DNA from 3 places in the Streptomyces sp. NPDC085460 genome. Region 2 is predicted to be linked to each of the others. Evidence: riboswitches for the same ligand, from Rfam matches in the RefSeq annotation. Region 2 holds a riboswitch; each other region holds the start of a gene.
The links. Region 2 has a riboswitch for cobalamin ahead of ACIGHB_RS32655 (CoA-acylating methylmalonate-semialdehyde dehydrogenase). Riboswitches for the same ligand answer to the same signal wherever they lie in the genome.
Positions count from the first base shown of each region.

Region 1 (5,302 bases), on a different contig from region 2:
CGGCCACCGCCGCGAGGAGCCCCGCGGCGAGCAGCGGCAGCCCGTAACCGGCGCCCTGCGCGGCGAGCAGCCCGTACGAGCCGGCGCAGACGCCGAGCAGGCCGCCGAGGGTGAGGACGTTGGTGGTGCGGCGGACGGCCGGCGGGACCTGGGCGGTGCGCCCGTACCCGCGCGCGTCCATCGACGCGGCCACCGCGACCGACCGCTCCAGGGCTCCCTCCAGGACCGGCAGCCCGATGCGGAGCACGGCCCGCACCCCGCCGGTGGGCCGGCCGCGCAGCCGCCTCGCGGTGCGGAGCCGTACGACGTCGGCGACCAGGTTCGGCGCGAAGGTCATCGCGACGACGACCGCCACGCCCGCCTCGTACAGCGCGCCCGGCAGCGACTTCAGCAGCCGCGCCGGGTTGGCGAGCGCGTTGGCGGCGCCCACGCAGATCAGCAGGGTGGCCAGCTTGAGTCCGTCGTACAGGGCGAAGAGCACCTGCTCGGCGGTGACCCGGCCGCCGATCCGGATGCCCTGCGCCCACCCGGGCAGCGGCAGCTCGGGCAGCGTGAACAGTTCGTGCGCGCCGGGGATGGGGGAGCCGAGGGCCACCGAGAAGACGATCCGCAGGGCGACGACGAACAGGCCGAGCTTGACGAAGGCCCCGTACGACCGGGCCCAGGGCGCGTCGGTGCGGCGCGCCGCCACGACGTACCCGGCGACGCCGATGATCAGGCCGAGCAGCAGCGGGTTGGTGGTCCGGGAGGCGGCGACGGCGAGCCCGAGGGCCCACAGCCACCAGGCGCCCGGATGCAGCGCGTTGCCCCGGTCCGCCACGGGCGCCAGAAACCGCGCCCCCCACCCGGGCCGGCCGCCACCGGGCCGACCGCCGCCGAGGCGCCCGCCGCCGGGGCGCCCGCCGCCGGGGCGCCCGCCGCCGGGCCCGTCACCGGTCGTCCGGTCGGCGGTCGTCCCGTCACCGGTCGGCTCGTCGGCGGCTGGTCCGGCCGTGCCCGGCGCCTGCCGTGCCCGTGCCCGCAGGCTTCCGCTCACGGCGGTGGTGGCGCTGGTGGCGGTGGTGGCGGTCGGGTCCGCCGGGGTGTCGCTCGGGCGGGTCATGCGCGGCGGCGGGACTTCCACACGGCCGCGGCGCCGAGGACGAGGACGGCGCCGCCGCCGACGAGGAGGCCGAGCGACGGGCCGCCGTCGTCCTCCTCGGCCGCCTTCGGGGCGGCGGAGGCGGAGGAGTCGGGACCGTCGGCGACCGCCTCGCCGCAGCCCTTCTCCGGGTAGCCGGCGATGCCGCACAGCATCGCGGAGCTGTTGTAGCGGAGGGGCTTGGCGACGGCGGCGAGGGCGTCGGCGCTGGTGCCGCTCTCGGCGATCCGGGCGCAGCCCGTCGTCGGCTCGTCCTTCGGCGGGGTCTCGCCCGCGGGGGCGTCCTGCGGGGTGCCGAAGTCGACGACGACCGCGATCCGCTTCGTCCCGGGGGCCTTGTCGACGTCGGCGCAGACCGCGCCGAAGTCCGGCGCCGCGGTCGGCTTCGCCGCGTCGGCGGAGTCCTCGCTCAGGGCGAAGCGGAAGCCGATCGCCTCGCCGTCGGCGGGCCGGGCGGTCGCGGGGCCCTGGGTGGCGTAGGTCCACTTCCCCGCGTCGGTCTCCCAGTACGACCAGTACCGGTAGCCGGCGGCCTGGGCGGGGGCCGCCGCGCCGAGGGCGAGCAGCACCCCGGCCGTGCCGCAGGCCAGCGCGGCCGAGGCCCTCCTGCGGCGCGTCACTTCTTGCGGCCGCTCAGGAGGAAGCCGATGCCGACGCCGACGACCATGCCGATGCCGATGATCCACCAGACGTCGAAGCCGAGGAAGGAGTCGTCCTCCTCGTCCTCCGCGGCGGTGGCGGTGGTGTCGGGGGTCTTGGGCGTCGGGCCGGTCGCGTTCAGCGCCTCGACCAGGTCGACCTTGCCGAACTCGCGCGGGTCGGCCTCCATCGCGCGGGCGGCGAGGATCAGCTGCGCGTACGCGGCGGGGCCGGACTGCTTCGCCCACGGGGCCGCGTTCTGCTCCAGCCACTGGAGGGCGGGCTCCGCGAGCCGGGCGGTGCCGGCGGCGGCGAGGGCGACGACGGCGTCGGCGGTGTTGCCGAAGTCCGGCTTCGGCTCGGTGTCGGTGGCGCCCGGCAGCGGCGGGGTGGTCAGGTGCCCGGTCTGCACGAGCGCCTTCGCGAGGTAGGAGGCGCCGTTGAGGGCGGCCCGCTCGACGGTCGGCTCGGGGAGGTCGACGCAGGTCGGGGCCTGCGGCGGGGTGGCCTTCACGGCCGTGATGCCCTTGCCGAGCCCGGCGAGGGTGGCGGCGGCGGTCGCGTCCGCGTTGGCGAGCAGCTTGCCCGCCTTGTCCGGCTGGTACGCGAAGGCGCCGCCGTCCTCCTCGGAGCAGGGCAGCGCGAGCGCGAGCAGCGCGTCGTAGGGGGTGCGGCCCTGGGCGGAGGTGTACGAGCCGGGCTTGACGCCGGACGCGGCGAGGGCGCTGACGACGATGGAGGTCGAGTTGGCGTCGCTGGGGCCGCCGGGGGTGTAGCTCCAGCCGCCGTCCTTGTTCTGCACGCCGCGCAGCCAGCCGTAGCCGGTCTTGACCGCGGTGTCGATCTTCGTCGGGTCGGCGGCCTCGCGGCGGACCGCGCCGAGCGCCTGGAGGGCGACGGCGGTGGCGTTGGAGTCCCGCATGGTCGTGGCGTCGCAGGGCTTGGTGGTGTCCGCGCGGTACGAGGCGAAGGAGCCGTCGGAGCACTGCTGGCCGAGCAGCCAGTCCACGGCCTGGTCGGCCGGCTGGTAGCCGGTGGCGCGCTGGGCGAGGAAGGCGAGGGACTGGCGCCAGACGCCGTCGTAGGTCGGGTCGCCCTTGCCGTACAGGCCGGGCGGGAGCGCCGCGGCGGACGCGCTCGGCGAGGGGGCGGCGGTGGCGACGCCGGTCGCGGCGGTGCTGAGCACGGCTGCCGCTGCGGTGAGTGCGGCGGCGGCGCGGCGGACGCTGATCATGTGTGCCTCTCGTGCGGGCACCGGACCTCGGCGCCCCCGCGGGGCCCGCGTCCGGCGCCGTATTCCTCGACGGTGCCGGCGCTCACGTCCCGTGGCAGGGCGTTCCGACTCACCTGTTCTCGCGAACGGCTCACGGTTGCGGGTCAGTGCCGGAATCGCACCGGCTTTCCCCTGCTCGGGCATGAAGACGACCGGGCCACTCTACCGGCCCGTAGGTCCGCCTCCCCGGCGTGGGAGCCGCGTCACACCGCCACGTACGCCACCGGCTCGGTCCCGGTCAGGGCCTCCGCGCGGCCCAGCTTCACCAGGCGCCGGATGTGGGCCTCGGCCTCGCTGACGGCGATGTTGCGGGAGCCGTACGGGATGCGGTCCCAGGGCCGGTTCCACTCCATGCGCTCGGCCAGCTGCCAGGGGGTGAGGGGGACGGTGAGGAGGGCGAGGAGGCCGGAGAGCCGTTCCTCGTGGTGGTCGAGGAGCTCCCGGACCCGGCCGGCGGCGTCGGGGAAGGCGTGCTGGTGGGCGGGGAGGACCTCGGCGACACCGAGCCGGCCGATCCGCTCCAGGGAGTCGAGGTAGTCGCCGAGGGGGTCGGTGACCGTGGCGTCGTCGGGGTCCTCGTACAGGCCGATGTGCGGGGAGATCCCCGGCAGCAGGTGGTCGCCGGAGAAGAGCCGGCCGTGGCCGGGGAGTCCGCCGGGGTGCTTCTCCTCCAGGTGGAGGCAGACGTGGCCGGGGGTGTGGCCGGGGGTCCAGACGGCGCGGAGCCGGCGGCCCGCGAGGGCGAGGAGTTCGCCGGGGACGATGTCCCGGTCGGGCAGGGCGGCGCCGAGGCCGGGCAGGGTCCGCATCCGGCCGCCGGAGCGGGCGGCGCGCAGCGGCGCGAGGTGGTCCTCGGGCGCGCCGGCGGCGGCGAGCTTGCGGGCGAGGTAGTCGAGCCAGGTGCCGGGGTCGGACTCGCGGGTGCGGCGGACGACGGCGGTGTCGGCGGCGTGCATGGCGATCCAGGCGCCGGACTCCTCCCGGACGCGTCCGGAGAGGCCGTGGTGGTCGGGGTGGTGGTGGGTGATGACGACGCCGTGGATGTCTCCGGGGCCGAGCCCCAGCGCGCCGAGCCCGGCGGTGAGTTCGCTCCAGGAGTCGGGGTCGTCCCAGCCGGTGTCGACGAGGACCGGGCCCCGGTCGGTGTCGAGGACGTGGACGAGGGTGTGGCCGAGCGGGTTGTCGGGGATGGGCACGCGCAGCGACCAGACGCCACCGCCGTGCTCGGTCACCTGCGTCATGAGCGTCCTCGTCTCTCCGTGCGGGGGCGGGTACGGCCATCGCCCACTATAACGAGAACTGACTATCCGTCAGATACCTTTGTGGTGTGCGACTTCACCCCGCTCGTGACCTGCGCCACGCCCACCAGGCGAGGCGTCAATCAGGGATCTGGATATCGGCGATCCACTGGATGTGATCCGTCGTCTCGATCCGGAAGCGCCCTTGCCGCCCCTCGGCCAGGTCGAGCTGGTTGACGTTGACGCGAACCTCGTGGCTGGGGCACTCGATCGAGAACTTTCCGACCGTATCGATGGCCAGCGTGATCTTCCCCTTTCCGGCGGCGGCGACACAGTTCACGTTCACCCAGGAGATTCCCTTGGCGAGCGTGACGTCACCGAGATCCCAGGAGCCGCGCCGAGGGCCTCCCGAGGCGATGCGGTGGTGTCCCGGCCGGATCTCGGGAGCCGTGAGTCTCACGGCCTGGGTCGATGTCGTGGGGGAGGGCCGAGGCTTGGGCTCCTCGGCTCCCATGCAGCCGGTCAGAGCCGCCGCGACGGCGGTGGCGGCCGCGGCTCCCGCCGCGAACCGACGGGGTCGGCGCGTCATCTGGTGGTCTCCCGGTCGATCATGGTCGGCGGTTCAGGGTGGGGCGCGCGTGGCGGCCGGCGGTCGTGTTGCGGGGGTGTGGGTCGGTGCGAGGCGCCGGTCGATGTATGGCCAAGCGTAACTAGAACTGATATCAGTTCTGATACACCGTCAGAAACCCCCCGGGAGGCGACCGGCATGAGCGAGCTCGTGGAGCACGGACAGCTGTTCATCGGCGGGGAGTTGACCGACCCCCTCGGCGACGACGCCATCGAGGTGATCTCCCCGCACACCGAGGAGGTCATCGGCCGCGTCCCGCACGCCTCCCGCGCCGACGTCGACCGGGCCGTCGCGGCGGCCCGGCGGGCCTTCGACGAGGGGCCCTGGCCGCGGACGAGCCTGGAGGAGCGGATCGAGGTCGTCTCGCGGATCAAGGACGCCAT
Region 1 covers NZ_JBITTO010000008.1:21,868-27,169, reverse strand. The annotation lists gene ACIGHB_RS21335 (energy-coupling factor transporter transmembrane component T) at 1-1,102, opposite strand, end outside; gene ACIGHB_RS21330 (SCO2322 family protein) at 1,099-1,761, opposite strand; gene ACIGHB_RS21325 (prenyltransferase/squalene oxidase repeat-containing protein) at 1,758-3,014, opposite strand; cobalamin riboswitch at 3,090-3,230, opposite strand; gene ACIGHB_RS21320 (MBL fold metallo-hydrolase) at 3,257-4,294, opposite strand; gene ACIGHB_RS21315 (hypothetical protein) at 4,431-4,880, opposite strand; gene ACIGHB_RS21310 (aldehyde dehydrogenase) at 5,058-5,302, shown strand, end outside.
Region 1: another riboswitch for cobalamin. It lies ahead of ACIGHB_RS21325 (prenyltransferase/squalene oxidase repeat-containing protein); the one in region 2 lies ahead of ACIGHB_RS32655 (CoA-acylating methylmalonate-semialdehyde dehydrogenase).

Region 2 (5,302 bases):
CGCCGGTCGGCGGGGATGCGCACGCCGTCGAGCACCACCTGGCGGGTGGGCTGGGCGTTCCAGCCCATCTTGCGTTCGTTCGCGCCGAAGGAGACTCCCGGGTCGCCGCGTTCGACGACGAAGGCGGAGATCCCGCCGGGGCCGCCTCCGCCGGTGCGGGCCAGCACGATGTACAGGTCGGAGGTGCCCGCGCCGGAGATGAACTGCTTCACGCCGGTCAGGACGTAGTGGTCGCCATCCCGTTCGGCGCGGGTGCGCAGGGCGGCGGCGTCCGATCCGGCGCCCGGTTCGGTGAGGCAGTAGCTGCCCAGGGTCTCGGCGGCACAGAGGTCCGGGAGCCAGCGGGCACGCTGAGCGGGGCTTCCGTACCGGTCGATCATCCAGGCGACCATGTTGTGGATGGAGAGGTAGCCGGCGATCGAGGGGCAGCCGGTGGCCAGGGTCTCGAAGACGAGGACGCCGTCGGCCCGGGTCAGCCCGGAGCCGCCGTGCTCCTCCCGTACGTAGACGCCGCCGAGGCCGAGCGCGGCGGCCCTACGGAGGACGTCGACGGGGAAGTGCTTGTCCTGGTCCCAGGCCACGGCGTGCGGGGCGAGCTGTTCCTGGGCGAAGTCCAGGGTGACTTCGGCGAGGGCCAGTTGGTCCTCGGTGAGGGTGGTCACGGCGCTCATCCCATCGTCGGCATGGTGAAGCTCGAGCCCTCCTTGACCCCGGAGGGCCAGCGCGAGGTGACGGTCTTGGTCCGGGTGTAGAAGCGGATCGAGTCGGGGCCGTGCTGGTTCAGGTCCCCGAAGCCCGAGCGCTTCCAGCCGCCGAAGGTGTGGTACGCCACCGGGACCGGGATCGGGACGTTCACGCCGACCATGCCGGCGCCGACACGTCGGGTGAAGTCGCGGGCGGTGTCCCCGTCCCGGGTGAAGATCGCCACGCCGTTGCCGTACGGGTGCTCGCTCGGCAGCCGCAGGGCCTCCTCGTAGTCGGCGGCCCGTGCGACACACAGCACCGGGCCGAAGATCTCCTCCTGGTAGATCCGCATGGACGGAGTGACGCGGTCGAAGAGGGAGGCTCCCGCGAAGAAGCCGTTCTCGTGGCCGGGCAAGGTGAACCCCCGCCCGTCGACGACGAGTTCCGCTCCCTCGTCGACACCGATGCCGATGTAGCGGTTCACCCGGTCCAGGGCGTCCCGGCTGACGAGAGGCCCGAAGTCGGCGTCCGGGTCGTCGGAGGTGCCGATGCGCAAGGAGGCGATGCGCTCCTTCAGCTTCGCCACCAGCGCGTCCGCGGTCTCCTCCCCCACCGGGACGGCCACGGAGATGGCCATGCAGCGCTCGCCCGCCGAGCCGTAGCCGGCGCCGATCAGCGCCTCGGCGGCCTGGTCGAGGTCGGCGTCGGGCATCACGATCATGTGGTTCTTGGCGCCGCCGAAGCACTGGGCGCGCTTTCCGTGCGCGGCGGCGGTGGCGTAGATGTGCGCGGCGATCGGGGTGGATCCGACGAAGCCCAGAGCCTGGACGCGGGGGTCTTCGAGGAGCGTGTCGACGGCCTCCTTGCCTCCGTTGACCACGTTCAGCACGCCCGGCGGCAGGCCCGCCTCCAGGAACAGCTCGGCGAGCCGCAGAGGTACCGAGGGGTCGCGCTCGGACGGCTTGAGGATGAAGGCGTTGCCGCAGGCCAGGGCGGGTGCGGCCTTCCACAGCGGGATCATCGCCGGGAAGTTGAAGGGGGTGATCCCGGCGACGACGCCGAGCGGGGAGCGCAGTGAGTGGACGTCGATGCCGGTGCCGGCGTTGTCGGTGAACTCTCCCTTGAGGAGGTGCGGGATGCCGGCGGCGAACTCGACGACCTCCAGGCCGCGTTGAAGGTCGCCGTGCGCGTCGGCGACGGTCTTGCCGTGTTCGGCGGAGAGCAGCCGGGCCAAGGAGTCCCGCTCCCCCTCCACGAGTTGGAGGAAGCGCAGCAGGACGCGGGCACGTCGCTGCGGATTCCACCGGCCCCACTCCTGCTGGGCCGTCTCGGCGTCGGCGATCGCCGCCTCGGTGTCGGCGCGCCCGGCCAGGGGAACCCTGGCCTGGACGGCGCCGGTGTTGGGGTCGTACACGTCGGCGAAGAGACCGGACGTGCCGACGGTGTGCTTGCCGCCGATGAAATGGGTGAGTTCGCGGACCATCGAAGCCTGCTCTCGTCAGGTACGGATCCGAGGAAGGCGCGGCGAGGACCGCGAGGACGCACCGATCGGGATGCGCGCACGCGGGTGCCGCCGCGGGACAGGGGAAGGCGGGGACGCCTTCGTCGAGTCACGAACGCGGGGACAGGGCCTCGGGTTTCGGGTACTCCGCCGGATCACCAGGGCCGTGGTCACGTACCGGTGCCATGCGTGTCTGCTCCATCCTCGTGGACAACACGGAACACCCCACGGCCGGTATCCTGACTCCCGGATCAGCGCATGCTCTCCGGCCTTCCCGACGGATGGTTTCCGTCAGTGGCCTGACCTGCTGGAAGAGCACACTCCCCGGTCACAGTGGCGGGACCGCGCCGGAATCACACCGGCTTCCCTGCACCGCGGGCTCGTCACGAACATATAGTTGGACGTCCTAGTAAGTCCACCCCCACCCCGTCACGGCCAGGACGTCTGGACAGTCGACCGCGCGAGCCCGCGTGACCGGCGAGGAACCCCATAGGCTCGGACCATGCGCATCGTCTCCTTGCTGCCCGCGGCGACCGACATCGTGGCCGAGCTCGGGCTGGCCGCCGACCTGGTGGGACGGACCCATGAATGCGACTGGCCGCCGCGGGACGTGGCCGGGGTGCCGGTGGTCACCACCGCCGGGTTCTCGTCCGAGGACCTGACCAGCCGGGAGATCTCCGCGGCGGTCGGCGGCGCGGCGCACGGCGGCTCCTCGCTTTACACCCTCGACGCCAGGGCTCTCGCCGCTCTCGCGCCCGATGTCGTGCTCACGCAGGACCTGTGCGATGTCTGCGCGGTGTCCTACGAGGCTGTCTCACGCGCGGTGCGCGTCCTGGACGGCGGTTCCCGAGTCCTCAGCCTGGAGCCCCGCACCCTGGACGACGTCCTGGACTGCCTGGTCACGGTCGGTGAGCTCCTGGGCGTGCGTGAGCGGGCCGAGCGGCGGCGCGAGGAGCTGCGCGGTCGGCTGGCCGCGGTACGTGGCCTCACGGCGGGCCGGCCCCGGCCCCGGGTCGTGGCGGTCGAGTGGCTCGATCCGCTGTGGCCCGCGGGACACTGGGTGCCCGAACAGATCACCTGCGCCGGCGGCGAACCGTTCCTCGCCGCTCCCGGAGAGCACACGAAGCCGATGACATGGGAGGCCGTCCAGGCTGTCCGCCCCGACGTCCTCCTGGTCCTGCCGTGCGGCTTCCCGCCCGAACGGACCGTGCGCGAGCGCGACCTGTTGACCTCCCTCCCCGGTTGGGACGATCTGCCGGCGGTACGGTCGGGCGCGGTGTGGGTGCTGGACGGGCCCGCCTACTTCAACCGGCCGGGCCCCCGGGTGGTGCGCGGCGCGGAGGTTCTCGCGCACGTCCTCCACGGGGTCCGGGCCGGGGACCCCGTGTCGACGGCCGAGGCGTTCCCGCTCCCCTGATCCCCGGGTCAGTCCGAGGGGTCGACGACCGGATACGGGACGAAGGTGCTCGCGTTCTGGTCGATTCTGAGCGGTCGCCCGAGGGGCGGGGCCGCGCGCTGGGGGGCAGTCTAGGCGTTCGCAGACGCGGCAGCCCATGCCGATCGGGGTGGCGGCGGCCGCGTTGTCGAGGTCGAGTCCGTCCGAGTACACGAGCCGGTGGGCGTGGCGGATCTCGCAGCCGAGGCCGATCGCGAAGGTCTTTCCGGGCTCGCCCCAGCCGCCCCGGTGCCGGGTGACGGCGCGGGCCGTCCACAGGTAGCGCTGCCCGTCGGGCATGGCGGCGATCTGGACGTGGATGCGGCCCGGCGCGGCGAACGCCTCGTACACGTTCCACAGCGGGCAGGTGCCGCCGGCGCGGGAGAAGTGGAAGCCGGTGGCGGACTGCCGCTTGGACATGTTGCCGGCCCGGTCGACGCGGACCAAGGAGAAGGGGACGCCGCGCAGGCGGGGGCGCTGGAGGGTGCTCAGGCGGTGGCAGACCGTCTCGTAGCTGAGCCCGAAGCGGTCGGTGAGTCGTTCGATGTCGTACCGGAACTCCTCTGCCGCCGTGTGGAACGCCGTGTAGGGGAGGATCAGCGCGGCGGCGAAGTAGTTCGCGATGCCGATGCGCGCCAGCTGGTGGGCCGGGCCGTCCGAGGGGAAGTCCTCGGCCGCCTGCCGGTCCAGGCCGTCCCCGTACTCCAGCAGCGCGAGCTGCGTGGCGAGCCGGAAGGCGCGCTGGCCGGGGCGGAGGCGGGCGGACAACCGCAGGATGCGGGTCTTCTCGTCGTAGGAGTGCAGCCGGTCTCCCGTCTCGGTGGAGAAACGGACGCCGTGCCGGTCGGAGAGCCGCCCGCTCAGGGCACTGATGATCTCGCCGGGCCGGATGCCGATCTCCGCCGCGAGCGCCTCGGCCGCGAGATCGGTCTCGTGCAGGTAGTTCTGCCTGCGGTAGAAGAAGTCGCGGATCTCCTCGTGCGGGGAGCGCGGCAGCTCCGGATCCGATCCCCTCGGGTCCGCCGCGTCGGCGATCCGTTCGGCGAGACGCTGGTTGCGCCGCCCCAGGTCGACCAGGACCCGGGCGACCGCCGGAATCCGCGAGGCCAGGTCGGCGAGGTCGGACGGGGAGACCCGGGCCGCAGCAAGCTCGCCGGAGAGGGCTTCACGGAGGTCCGCGACGAGGCGGCCGGTGTCCCTCGGTGAGGCGCGGCAGCACGGGCACCGTGAGCGCTCGGGCGTCGTGCTCCATCTGATTGAGGTAGCTGGGCGAGATGGCCAGGGTGCGCGCCAGCTCCGCCTGGCTCATTCCGCGATCCTCGCGAAGTCGCCGCAGCCGTGCCCCCGCGTACGTCTTGCTCACCCTCGCTCCTCCGATCGTTCGGAACCTCCCTCGGCGTCAGCGTATGCCAGCCGGACACGCCCACACCATTAGCAAGGTTGGCAAAGTGCAGCGGATTGATTCGCAAAAATTGGCATGGATCCACGGTTGATGGCACTGGGTGCCAGTGCCAAAGTCTGAGTGCGGCCCGCCGGACCCGACAGGTCCAGGGCAGGACCGGGACCCGATCATGCCCTGACTTCGGCAATCCTGGCCTTGAAGACCCGGATCGGCACAGATTGCTCACCTCCGCCCGTCCGGGCACCCGGCGGGCCGCACCCTTTGACAGGACACTTAGTGC
Region 2 covers NZ_JBITTO010000019.1:23,538-28,839, reverse strand. The annotation lists gene ACIGHB_RS32660 (acyl-CoA dehydrogenase family protein) at 1-671, opposite strand, end outside; gene ACIGHB_RS32655 (CoA-acylating methylmalonate-semialdehyde dehydrogenase) at 668-2,167, opposite strand; cobalamin riboswitch at 2,397-2,577, opposite strand; gene ACIGHB_RS32650 (ABC transporter substrate-binding protein) at 2,688-3,602, shown strand; partial or broken gene ACIGHB_RS32645 (short-chain fatty acyl-CoA regulator family protein) at 3,611-4,983, opposite strand.

Region 3 (5,302 bases), on a different contig from region 2:
GGGTCAGCCAGGGCGCGCCGGCCGGGCCGGTGCCGACGACGGTGACCTCGCCCCGTTCCCGTACGGGGGGCGCCTGGTCGATGCGGGAGGGCAGGACGGCGACCGAGAAGTACGGGACCGACCCGGGGTCCACGTCGGCGAGCCGTTCGGTCCGCTCGCCCGCCATGAACGCCCGCTCCACATAGCGGGCGTCGTCCAGGCGGCCCGCCCGCTCCAGGGCGCGCCGGACGGCGGGGAAGGTGCGGCCGAGCTTCATGACGACCGCCGAGTCGGTGCCGGCGAGGCGGGCCGTCAGCTCGTCCTCGGGCAGGGTGCCGGGGACGATCGTGAGGACCTCCTCGGCCTCGCACAGCGGCTCGCCGAGCCGGGCGGCGGCGGCGCTGACGGAGGTGACGCCGGGGATGACGGTGGTGTCGTAGCGGTGGGCGAGCCGCTTGTGCATGTGCTGGTAGGAGCCGTAGAAGAGCGGGTCGCCCTCGGCGAGGACGGCGACCGTGCGGCCCGCGTCGAGGTGGGCGGCGAGCCGGGCCGCGGCCTCCTCGTAGAAGTCGTCGAGGGCGCCCCGGTAGCCGCCGGGGTGGTCGGTGGTCTCGACGGTGAGCGGGTACATGAGCCGCTCCTCGACGTGGTCCTCGCGCAGGTGGGGCGCGGCGATGGAGCGCGCGATCGACCGGCCGTGGCGGGCCGAGTGGTAGGCGATCACGTCGGCCTCGGCGATGGCCTTCACGGCGGCGAGGGTGAGGAGGTCCGGGTCGCCGGGGCCGAGGCCGACCCCGTACAGCTTGCCCTTCATGACGGTCACTGCTGGATCTCCGGTTCGTGCGCGAGGGCGTTGAGGGCGGCGGCGGTGATGGCGCTGCCGCCGCGCCGGCCGCGGACCACCAGGTAGTCCAGGCCGAGGTCGTTGGCGGCGAGGGCGTCCTTGGACTCGGCGGCGCCGATGAAGCCGACGGGGATGCCGAGGACGGCGGCGGGCCTCGGCGCGCCCTTCGCGATCATCTCCAGGAGGTGGAAGAGGGCGGTGGGGGCGTTGCCGATGGCGACGACGGAGCCTTCGAGGCGGTCCCGCCAGAGTTCGAGGGCGGCGGCGGAGCGGGTGGTGCCCAGCTCGGCGGCGAGGGCGGGGACGGCCGGGTCGGAGAGCGCGCAGAGCACCTCGTTGTCCGCGGGCAGCCGCTTGCGGGTGACGCCGGAGGCGACCATCTGGGCGTCGCAGAGGATGGGGGCGCCGGCCTGGAGGGCGGCGCGGGCGCGGGAGACGACCGCGGGGGAGTACGCGATGTCCCGGACGAGGTCGGTCATGCCGCAGGCGTGGATCATGCGGACGGCGACCGTCGCGACGTCGGCGGGCAGGGCGCCCAGGTCCGCCTCGGCGCGGATCGTGGCGAAGGAGCGGCGGTAGATCTCGGCGCCGTCTTTCTCGTACTCGTACATCCTCAGCTCTCATTCGATCTCGTACGGGCCGCCGCGACGGCTTCGGCCAGGGCGGTACGGGGGACGGGGGCGCCGTCCAGGAGGTAGGTGCCGGAGTCCCGGGCGGTGACCTCGATCCGGACGCCGTGCGGGTGTCCGCAGCGGCGCTCGCAGCCGGAGTAGTGCACGGGCAGCGGCCCGCCGGGCGCGCGCGCCGCGTCCGCCCGCACGTCGGCGAGGGACTTGGCGCAGCCGGGGGTGCCGGTGCAGGCGGTGACGCCGGTGCGGGGGTCGGCGGGGCCGGTGATCAGGCCGAGGGCGGCGAGCGCGGGGAGCCGGTCCGCCGTCGCTCCCACGACGACCGCCCCGCGCCACGGGGTGAGCCGCACCTCGTCCCCGCCCTCGCCGAGCGCCCGCAGCCCGCCGGCGGTCAGCCGGCCGAGCGGGGCGAGGACGTGCAGGGCGCGGTCGCCGAGCGTCCCGGGCGCGGGCGGCGGCCCCGAAGGAGAGGAAGACAGGGGTACGGGCTCCGCGGTGATCCCCGCGCGGGCGAGGGCGCCGGCCCACTCCGGGACGTGCCCGGGCGGGAGCTCGCGCGGGCGCCAGGCGCCGGTGCCGGCGGCGTCGGCGGCGTCGAGGAAGGCGAGGGCGCAGGCGAGCGCGGCGGTGGCGGCGCGGGAGGCGGAGGCGGAGGAGGCGTGGCTGGCGGCGGGGACGCCGGAGGCGGCGGGGTCCGTGGTGGGGTTCTGCGCGGCGGGGGCGTCGGCGGGGGTCAGCCGGAAGGCCGTGGAGCCCGCCGTCAGGAGCGTGGCGCCGTGCGGTGCTGCGACCAAGCTCACATCGCCGCCGAGGCCGGTGACGTCGCCGCGCCCGTCGTCGAGGACGAAGAGGAAACGGCCGGAGAGGGCCGCCGCGCGGGGTTCCGCGCAGAGCGCCGCGTCCAGGGCCCGGGCCCACAACTGCGCGTCGGCGTGGCCGAGTCCGTCGAGCCCCGAGGCGGGGGAGGCGACGATGTTCCGGACCCGCTCGTGGGTGCGGGAGGGCAGCAGAACCGCGTCGTCGAGGAGCGCGGCGAGCCGGCCGCCGCAGCCCTCGGCCAGACCGCGCAGCTCGGCGTTGCCGCGCGAGGTGATCGAGAGGCCGCCGTCGCCGAGTTCCTCGGCCGCGTCGGCCAGAGCCATGAGCTGACGTGGCGTCAACCGTCCGGCGGGGAGGCGGAGTCGGGCGAGGAAACCGTCGGCTGCGGCGTGCAGCCGGAGCGCCCCCGGGCACGCGTCGCCTCGGTCCCGTATGCGAGGTTCGCCCGCTTCGGGCGGGCTGGGTGGGGTCGGCGGCATGGCGGCGAGCATACCCACGGGAAACCGGACGGCCACCGAGTGTGATCCGGCCGACTCTCCGGCTCTCTTAGGCCCGCCGACGTCACGATCTACTATGCAGATCGGCATGGGGTCCCAGGACCCCGGGGAGGAAGCCCGGTGAGAATCCGGCGCGGTCCCGCCACTGTGAGCCCGAGCCGGCGACGGCCCCGGGTGAGTCAGGAACTCCCGCCATCCACCATGACCCGGGGCGCGGACAACCCCGAGGAAGGGCCTGAGCCTCGCCATGCTCCTGCTGCTGTCGCACTCCGACACCGACCTGCTCAGTGCCCGCGCGGCGAACGCCGCCGCGCCCGAGGGCCCGGTCCCGTACCGCTTCGCCAACCCCTCCCGGCTCCCGCTCGACGACCTCCCCGGCCTGCTCGACGGCGCCGAACTCGTCGTCGTCCGCCTCCTCGGCGGCGTCCGCTCCTGGCAGGAAGGGCTCGACGCGGTCCTCGCCGCCGGAAAGCCGGTCGTCGTGCTCAGCGGCGAACAGGCGCCCGACGCCCAGCTGATGGCCGCCTCCACCGTGCCCGTCGGCGTCGCCACCGAGGCCCACGCCTACCTCGCCCACGGCGGCCCCGCCAACCTGGCGCAGCTGGCCCGCTTCCTCTCCGACACCGTGCTGCTCACCGGCCACGGCTTCGAGGCCCCGGCCGCCGCCCCCACCTGGGGCCCGCTGGAGCGCCCCGCCCGCTCCGCCGAGGGCCCGACGGTCGCCGTGCTCTACTACCGCGCCCACCACATGAGCGGGAACACCGCCTTCGTCGGCGCCCTCTGCGACGCGATCGAGGACGCGGGCGGCCGCGCCCTCCCGCTGTACGTGGCCTCGCTGCGCGCCCCCGAGGAGGAGCTGCTCGCCGTGCTGCGCGGCGCCGACGCGATCGTCACCACCGTCCTCGCCGCCGGCGGCACCAAGCCCGCCGCCGCGCAGGCCGGCGGAGACGAGGAGGCGTGGGACGCGGGCGCGCTCGCCGCGCTCGACGTGCCGGTGCTCCAGGCCCTGTGCCTGACCGGCTCGCGGGCGAACTGGGAGGAGAACGACGAGGGCCTGTCGCCGCTGGACGCGGCCAGCCAGGTCGCCGTCCCCGAGTTCGACGGCCGGCTCATCACCGTGCCGTTCTCCTTCAAGGAGATCGACGCCGACGGCCTGCCCGCCTACGTCGCCGACGCCGAGCGCGCCGCCCGCGTGGCCGGCATCGCCGTCCGCCACGCCCGCCTGCGGCACATCCCGAACGCCGAGAAGAAGCTGGCGCTCGTCCTCTCCGCGTACCCGACCAAGCACTCCCGCATCGGCAACGCCGTCGGCCTCGACACCCCCGCCTCCGCGATCGCCCTGCTGCGCCGGCTGATCGCCGAGGGGTACGACTTCGGGCCCGAGGCGGAGCTGCCCGGCCTCGTCTCCGGCGACGGCGACGAGCTGATCTACGCCCTGATCGAGGCCGGCGGCCACGACCAGGAGTGGCTCACCGAGGAGCAGCTGGCGAAGAACCCGGTCCGCATCCCGGCCGCCGACTACCAGCGCTGGTACGCCGGACTCCCGGCCGAGCTGCGCGAGCGGGTCGAGGAGCACTGGGGTCCGGCGCCCGGCGAGATGTTCCTCGACCGGTCCCGGAACCCGGAGGGCGACATCGTCCTCGCCGCGCTGCGGCGCGGGAACCTCCTCGTCCTCATCCAGCCGCCGCGCGGCTTCGGCGAGAACCCGATCGCGATCTACCACGATCCGGATCTCCCGCCGTCCCACCACTACCTCGCCGCCTACCGCTGGATCGCGGCCCGCGCCGAGGACGGCGGCTTCGGCGCCGACGCCATGGTCCATCTGGGCAAGCACGGCAACCTGGAGTGGCTGCCCGGCAAGAACGCCGGCCTCTCCGCCGCCTGCGGCCCCGACGCGGCCCTCGGCGACCTGCCGCTGGTCTACCCGTTCCTCGTCAACGACCCCGGCGAGGGCACCCAGGCCAAGCGGCGCGTCCACGCCACCCTCGTCGACCACCTCGTGCCGCCGATGGCCCGCGCCGACTCGTACGGCGACATCGCGCGCCTGGAGCAGCTGCTCGACGAGTACGCGCAGATCTCCTCCATGGACCCGGCGAAGCTGCCCGCGATCCGCGCCCAGATCTGGACCCTGATCCAGGCCGCCAAGCTCGACCACGACCTCGGCATGGAGGAGCGCCCGGAGGACGACGGCTTCGACGACTTCCTGCTGCACGTCGACGGCTGGCTGTGCGAGGTCAAGGACGCCCAGATCCGGGACGGCCTGCACGTCCTCGGCGGCGCCCCGGAGGGCGAGGCCCGGGTCAACCTGGTCCTCTCCATCCTCCGCGCCCGCCAGATCTGGGGCGGTACGCAGGCGCTGCCCGGTCTGCGCGAGGCCCTGGGCCTGGACGAGTCGGCCGCGACCCGCACGACCGCCGACGAGGCGGAGGCGAAGGCCCGCGCGCTGGTCGAGGCGATGGAGGCGGCCGGCTGGTCCGCCGACGCGGTCCCGGCGGTCGCCGGCGACCACGGCCCCGAGGTCCAGGCGGTGCTCC
Region 3 covers NZ_JBITTO010000003.1:305,550-310,851, reverse strand. The annotation lists gene ACIGHB_RS09270 (precorrin-2 C(20)-methyltransferase) at 1-793, opposite strand, end outside; gene ACIGHB_RS09265 (precorrin-8X methylmutase) at 799-1,434, opposite strand; gene ACIGHB_RS09260 (cobalamin biosynthesis protein CobG) at 1,437-2,762, opposite strand; cobalamin riboswitch at 2,842-2,979, shown strand; gene cobN (cobaltochelatase subunit CobN) at 3,016-5,302, shown strand, end outside.
Region 3: another riboswitch for cobalamin. It lies ahead of cobN (cobaltochelatase subunit CobN); the one in region 2 lies ahead of ACIGHB_RS32655 (CoA-acylating methylmalonate-semialdehyde dehydrogenase).